3 regions of the Bacillus sp. MT94 genome follow, and region 1 is predicted to be linked to each of the others. Evidence: riboswitches for the same ligand, from Rfam matches in the RefSeq annotation. Region 1 holds a riboswitch; each other region holds the start of a gene.

Region 1 (2,203 bases):
TTTTAATTACTAACATTCATATTAAATTAAGCTGTTTTATGATACTCTTTTTTCTCAGCCACTTTAGAAAATCTTGGAAATCCAATTAAAATAGAAACAATCCCACATACTCCAACTAAGATTGGATAAAATGCATATGGCAACAATTCAACCGGAGATAACGCTGCAAATCCTGCTGCCGTTAACATTTGGGCACCGTACGGAATTAATCCTTGTACACAACATGAGAAAAGATCTAATACACTCGCTGATTTACGAGGGTCTATTTCATATTGATCTGCAATATTTTTTGCAAGCGGGCCTGTAAAAATAATCGAAATCGTATTATTCGCTGTACACATATTAGTCATACTTACTAAACCAGCAATACCAAATTCTGCACCTTTTTTCGAACGAATATTACGTGTTAATACATTCATTAAATATTGAATACCACCATTATATTGGATTAATTCAACCATACCGCCAATTAATATAGCAAGTAATACTAACTCCATCATACCGCCCATTCCAGTCGTTACACTTTTAAAGAAACTTTCTAACGTGTAACTTCCATCTATAAGACCGATAACACCAGATAATACAGTTCCACCAGTTAATACAATAAGTACATTCCAGCCAAGTAGCGCTGTAATAAGTACTCCTGCGTACGGTAAAATCTTTATCCAATCAAAGCTATGTGCTTTAATTTGCGTGTCACTTCCTGAAGTAACTATTACTAATAGTACAATTGTAATAATAGCCGCTGGTAACACAATTAAAAAATTCGTTTTAAACTTATCTTTCATTTCTGTTCCTTGTGAACGAACAGCTGCGATTGTTGTATCTGAAATAAATGATAAATTATCACCAAACATCGCTCCCCCAACAACAGTAGCCATTGCAAGCGCAATTGAGATATCAGTTTGACCACTAATACCTACAGCAATCGGCGCTAATGCTGCAATTGTTCCCATTGAAGTTCCCATTGCTAATGAAATAAATGCACCAATAACAAAGATTCCAGCTACGATAAATCCTGGCGGTAAAATAGTTAACGCTAAATTAACAGTTGAGTCTACTCCGCCCATTCCTTTAGCAGTTTCAGAAAATGCACCTGCAAGCACAAAAATTAATACCATAATCATAATATCCGGATTTCCTGCACCTTTAGCGAACCGCTCTACTTTCACATTAAAACTTTCTTTACGATTCATCACTAAAGCGACTCCTACAGCAATTGAAATCGCTACAAGTATCGGCAATTTATAGAAATCACCTGTAATAATTCCAGAACCAATAAATAGCGCCAAAAATATCCCAAGTGGTAATAAAGCTAAACCATTTCCTCTCGTTTCTTTCAAAGTACCATCTCTCCCTAGTTTCAACCTTTTTCTAATGAATAACAAAAGACCTCTTCCGGTGAGAAGAGGTCTTATACATCTATAAGAAACGCTCTTCTCATCTTTCAAGCACATGCTTGCTGGATTTGGCACAGCACTCTGAAATCGAGTCCGCTGCCGAGGCATCGTAGGGCCAGTCCCTCCGCCTCTCTTTATAAGAAGGTTTCATATTTATTTTTTAATAATAATTTCTTCCCTAACTTTACTCGCTTACAAAACAAAAGTCAATTATTTTTTGTATAGATTTTTTTGGTAATTATACAAAAATTTGAATACAATAATCATTTTAACTTTTCGATTTCTTCTTCCAATATTGAAATCCAATAAAATTCACTATTTTTTATTGCTGCTAATATCCATTTCGTAGTGTACCAAGCTAACTCATACTCTTCCTTCGTGACATCGCCACTTTTATAAGCATCCTCTAGCTCCTCTTCATCTAATACATACACCTTACCGCTAGGTAATAATACTACATCTAAATATAAATCATCAAAATACGGTAAACCACGATCGTCTATTTCATATTCTTTCGTCACATCAATATAATATTGCACTAAATTGTGCCTATCATCTAACATAACTGTAATCGCAAAGTTCTTTCCATTAATGAAATATTGAACCCACGTATACCCATCACTTGCAATACAAATTTCTTTACCATCATATTCTTTACAACTAGGCTCTCTCACCTTTTTTATATCCAGTATTCCGAGCATTCCCTCTTCCACTTGCTTAAGCCTATAACTCTTTTCTATTAGTCTTTTCCACGAAGAACCGTCACCATATTTACGTTTCATTATGTATACTCCTCTTCTATA
Region 2 (2,203 bases), on a different contig from region 1:
ATGCTGCTATTGTTTACTTTACTATCGCGTTCCTATTTGGGATGATTTCTTTATTATATGAGTGGCGAATTCTTTTATTCGTAATAGTAATGATTCCATTATTTATAGTGAATATGTATTACGCTCGTCAAAAAAATGAAAGAGCACTATTAAATGATATTTGTGCGATCATTGTGTTTTGTGTTGGTGGGTTAATTAGTTATTATTTTTCAATGAAACAAATCGATCATACAGCATTATTCATTGCACTTATTTCATTCTTATACTTTTTAGGTAGTACGTTTTATGTGAAAACGATGATACGTGAGAAAAATAATCCGAAGTATCGTTTTATATCTTGGGGTTATCATATTCTATTAACAATCATTGTATTTGCAATTAATCCGTGGTGCTCCCTTATTTTTATACCAAGTGTCATTCGAGCCATTATATTGTATGGCAAAAAAATTTCTATTATAAAAGTAGGGATTTTAGAAATTGTGAATTCTGTATATTTTTTAATCATAACGGCAATAATTATGAAGTATGCCATTTGAAAAAACTTCCCACCTTATGATGGGAAGTTTTTTCAATCTTGTTCTAAAATGTGAACGGTGTAATCGCAGCGTTGAATAGCTTGTTCGATCGCATAAAGGGATTGCTCAATACGAGCGCGATTAAAATCTTTTTCAACAGTCTGTAGTGCTTCTTCTAAACAATGTTTTGCTTCTTGTAATGATTGAAAAGAATCTTGTACATATCCGCGAGCATTTTGATGCATTTCATAATCCTCCTTGCATATTCATATATGTATAGTATGAACAGTAAAGAAGAAAATATTATTTGTTATATTTGTTTGACAATTAAAATGAAATTACGTATAGTAAGAATTAAGTGAATATTTTCTTATCCAGAGAGGTGGAGGGACTGGCCCGATGAAACCCAGCAACCGCGATGCAGGTGCTAATTCCAGCAGAACATATTTGTTCTGGGAGATAAGACGAAGATATATACGTAACTTCTTCTTATCGGAGAGGTTTTTTTGTTGCAAAAAAACCGATTACGAAAATTTATATTAAGAAGAAAGGGGTTGCGCATTGCTGTGACACTCGAAAAATACGTAAAACTGCGTAGTACAGTTTATGAATATATGATAGAGCAAGATAAGCCAATATCATTGTTAGATATTCAAGAACATATCGTTTCGCATCATGAAGGAAAATTCACGAAAAAGATGTTACATCAATTTTATTTATCAAGACTATTAGATGAACTGAAACTGGATGGGAAAATTACATTAGCTGATGAATATCTCTATACTGAAAAAGGGGTATTTTATAAGGCGAGAAAAGGGAGCTAAGCTCTCTTTTTTTTAAAATAACGGAGTATGTAGAGTAAAAGACTGCTTAAGCAGCCTGATACAGGGAATGGTGTTGAGTGTGTAGTGTCAAAAATTGAATGTGCCTGAAAGAGGCAATTCGTATCGGCTGCAAATGAAAAGAGACACCTTCGCCGAATAGGTGTCAGTCGTTTTGTCACGTAGACTTGCTACTTAACAGTAATTAGAATAACATGCAGGATTTTTGAAGTCAAAAGGGAATTAAAGGAAGGGGTACAATTATGTACGCTTACTTATTAAAAGATATAACGAAATGGATCCCAAAGTACATTGTAGATAAGGGATATGAATATTATGAAGATGGACATGTAGAAGATGTTGAAATACAAGATAAAAAAGTGTTTGCTTTCGTTACTGGAAATGCAGGGAATTATGAAGTAGTTATCGATCTCGAAGATTTTTCAAAAAGTAGTTGCGAATGTCCGTATGAAAATTATTGTAAACATATGGCGGCAGTTGTTTATGATATTCAAGGTGCTGGTGAGAGTGCAGTTAAAGAGAAACTGAAAGATTTAGAAAAAGAAGAGTTACTTACTGTATTAAATCGACTGTTGCAAAGTTCGAAAAACGTACAAATTGTAGAGAAGTTATTAAAGAAGGGATAACTTTAACGATAGAGGGAGTTGTTTTGTAGTGAACGTACTGATTATATACGCTCATCCTAATCCTTCAAGTTTTAACGGGGCAATTTTAGAGCATGTGCAAAAAGGGCTACAGGAAACAAATCATTCGGTTACGTTGCTTGATTTATACAAGGAACAATTTGATCCGGTACTTGTATTCAATGAAGAGAAGAAAAGACGTGATTTAATAAATGAAGAAGAG
Region 3 (2,203 bases), on a different contig from region 1:
TTCCAGGATAAAATACATCTGTCACCCCGTCTTCATCATTTAAATATGCAACAACTGCTTTCGCATTTTCTTCATGCTGTCTCATGCGAAGCGCTAACGTTTTCATACCGCGAATTAGTAACCATGAGTCAAATGGGCTTAAAACTGCACCTGATGCATTATGATAATGAGCGATTTCTTCACAAAGTTCCTTTCCTTTTGCAACGACAAGTCCGCTTAGTACATCGTTATGTCCCCCTAAATATTTCGTTGCGCTGTGAAGTACAATGTCAGCACCTTCTGTTAATGGTTGCTGTATATAAGGTGTGTAGAATGTGTTGTCTACAATAAGAAGTAGTCCGTGCCTTTTCGCTACAGTTGCGACAGCAGCAATATCAGTAACTTGCATTAATGGATTAGTTGGAGTTTCTATGAAAATAGCCTTCGTTTCAGTTGTGATAGCTTGCTCAATTTGTTTAATAGACTGTGTATTTACGTATCTACATCGAACATTCCACTTTTTTTCATGTTCAGAAAATAATCGATACGTTCCACCGTATAAATCTTCAGATACAATAAGTTCGTCTCCAGAGCGGAATAGAGAAAGGACGAGGAGAACAGCCGCCATCCCTGAACTACAGGCATAACCTTGTTCGCCATATTCTAAGTCTGCGATTGCCTGTTCTAAAAGACCTCGAGTTGGATTGCCAGTTCGTGAATAGTCAAAGCCAGTAGATTTACCAATTCCTTCATGACGATAAGCGGTTGAGAAATAAACTGGTGGATTAACCGTTCCAGTTGTAGTTTCACTGCGATTGCCGATTTGTGCTAGTTTTGTTTCGATTGTTGACATGTGAAAATTCCTCCTTTTTAAATTGAAACATTAAGTGAATATAAAATAAAAAAAGCCTTCTAAGAAGAAGGCTTTCGGTTTGAATAGAGTCTTCTTCTCATCTGTCAAATCTTTCACAATTTGCTGGAATTAGCACCTTATTAACAAAATGTTAATGGTTGCTGAGGCGTCACAGGGCCAGTCCCTCTACCTCTCTAGATAAGAATGTTCGTATGAAATTTTTATTATGTTTTTAACTTTACAACAAAAGATAATTGAATTGCAACTTTATTTTGAAAAATTTTTATTTTTCCGCAAGTGTCATTGACTTTTACTTTTGTGCATGCTAAATTTATTAAAAAATTAACAAACATTGTTAAAAGGGGAACGCATTTCCTTTTAGCTACATAAATAAAATAATAAAGACAACTCTTATTGAGAGCGGTGGAGGGAAAGGCCCTGTGAAACCCGGCAACCTTCAAACGAAATGTTTGAAACGGTGCTAATACCTGCAAAACGAATGTTTTGCATAATAAGAGGAGGAACGATTATGTCCCCCTCTTCAAAGTGAAGAGGGGGTTTTTATATTGATAGAAATGAGGGAGATTCGTGAAATTACTAGATTTATTATCAAAAGGAATTGTAATAGGTGATGGTGCGGTTGGGACGTTATTGCATTCACATGGCTTGCAAAGTAGCTTTGAAGAATTGAATGTATCTGATCCAGACTTAATTATATCGATTCATAAACAATATGTAGCTGCTGGAGCAGATGTAATTCAAACGAATACGTATGGAGCAAATGAGGCGAAATTACGTATGTACGGCTTAGAAAATCAAGTTACAGAAATTAATAGAGCGGCAGTAAAACTGGCGAAAGCATCTGTGACAGATAAAAATGCAATTTTAGGAACAATTGGTGGTATGAAACATATCGGAGCCGTTACAACGACTGATATGGAAAGGGAGTTTATGCTACTTGAACAGGCAGGGGCTTTACTAGAAGAACAGGTTGATGGATTACTATTAGAAACTTTTTACGATGAATTTGAATTACTTCATGCTGTTAAAGTATTGCGTAAGCAAACGAACATTCCAATTGTTGCTCAATTAGCGTTACATGAAGCAGGTACGACTCAAAATGGAAATGATGTCAATGAAATATTAAAGCAACTTATAGATTACGGTGCAAATGTTGTTGGATTAAATTGTCAACTAGGGCCGCTTCATATGACGGAGGCTTTCAAAATGATATCGATTCCGCAAAATGGCTATTTATCAGCATACCCAAATGCAGGTCTCCCGAATTATGTGGAGGGACGTTACGTATATGAGGGAAGCCCAGCTTATTTTGAGGCGATGACGCCGAGATTTATTGAGCAAGGTATTCGG

Evidence for each region. Region 1 has a riboswitch for S-adenosylmethionine ahead of AC1Q51_RS11785 (Na+/H+ antiporter NhaC family protein). Riboswitches for the same ligand answer to the same signal wherever they lie in the genome.
Region 2: linked by a shared signal. The riboswitch ahead of AC1Q51_RS20400 (hypothetical protein) and the one ahead of AC1Q51_RS11785 (Na+/H+ antiporter NhaC family protein) in region 1 are both predicted to bind S-adenosylmethionine.
Region 3: linked by a shared signal. The riboswitch ahead of metI (cystathionine gamma-synthase/O-acetylhomoserine thiolyase) and the one ahead of AC1Q51_RS11785 (Na+/H+ antiporter NhaC family protein) in region 1 are both predicted to bind S-adenosylmethionine.

The regions. Positions count from the first base shown of each region.
Region 1 is NZ_JBXAEZ010000003.1:21,698-23,900, forward strand. It holds gene AC1Q51_RS11785 (Na+/H+ antiporter NhaC family protein) at 27-1,343, opposite strand; SAM riboswitch class I at 1,438-1,543, opposite strand; gene AC1Q51_RS11790 (ribonuclease FAU-1 family protein) at 1,664-2,182, opposite strand.
Region 2 is NZ_JBXAEZ010000005.1:456,905-459,107, reverse strand. It holds gene AC1Q51_RS20410 (YwiC-like family protein) at 1-536, shown strand, start outside; gene AC1Q51_RS20405 (hypothetical protein) at 569-760, opposite strand; SAM riboswitch class I at 883-981, shown strand; gene AC1Q51_RS20400 (hypothetical protein) at 1,022-1,339, shown strand; gene AC1Q51_RS20395 (SWIM zinc finger family protein) at 1,600-1,983, shown strand; gene AC1Q51_RS20390 (NAD(P)H-dependent oxidoreductase) at 2,012-2,203, shown strand, end outside.
Region 3 is NZ_JBXAEZ010000002.1:546,880-549,082, reverse strand. It holds gene metI (cystathionine gamma-synthase/O-acetylhomoserine thiolyase) at 1-832, opposite strand, end outside; SAM riboswitch class I at 927-1,037, opposite strand; SAM riboswitch class I at 1,241-1,350, shown strand; gene AC1Q51_RS08560 (bifunctional homocysteine S-methyltransferase/methylenetetrahydrofolate reductase) at 1,421-2,203, shown strand, end outside.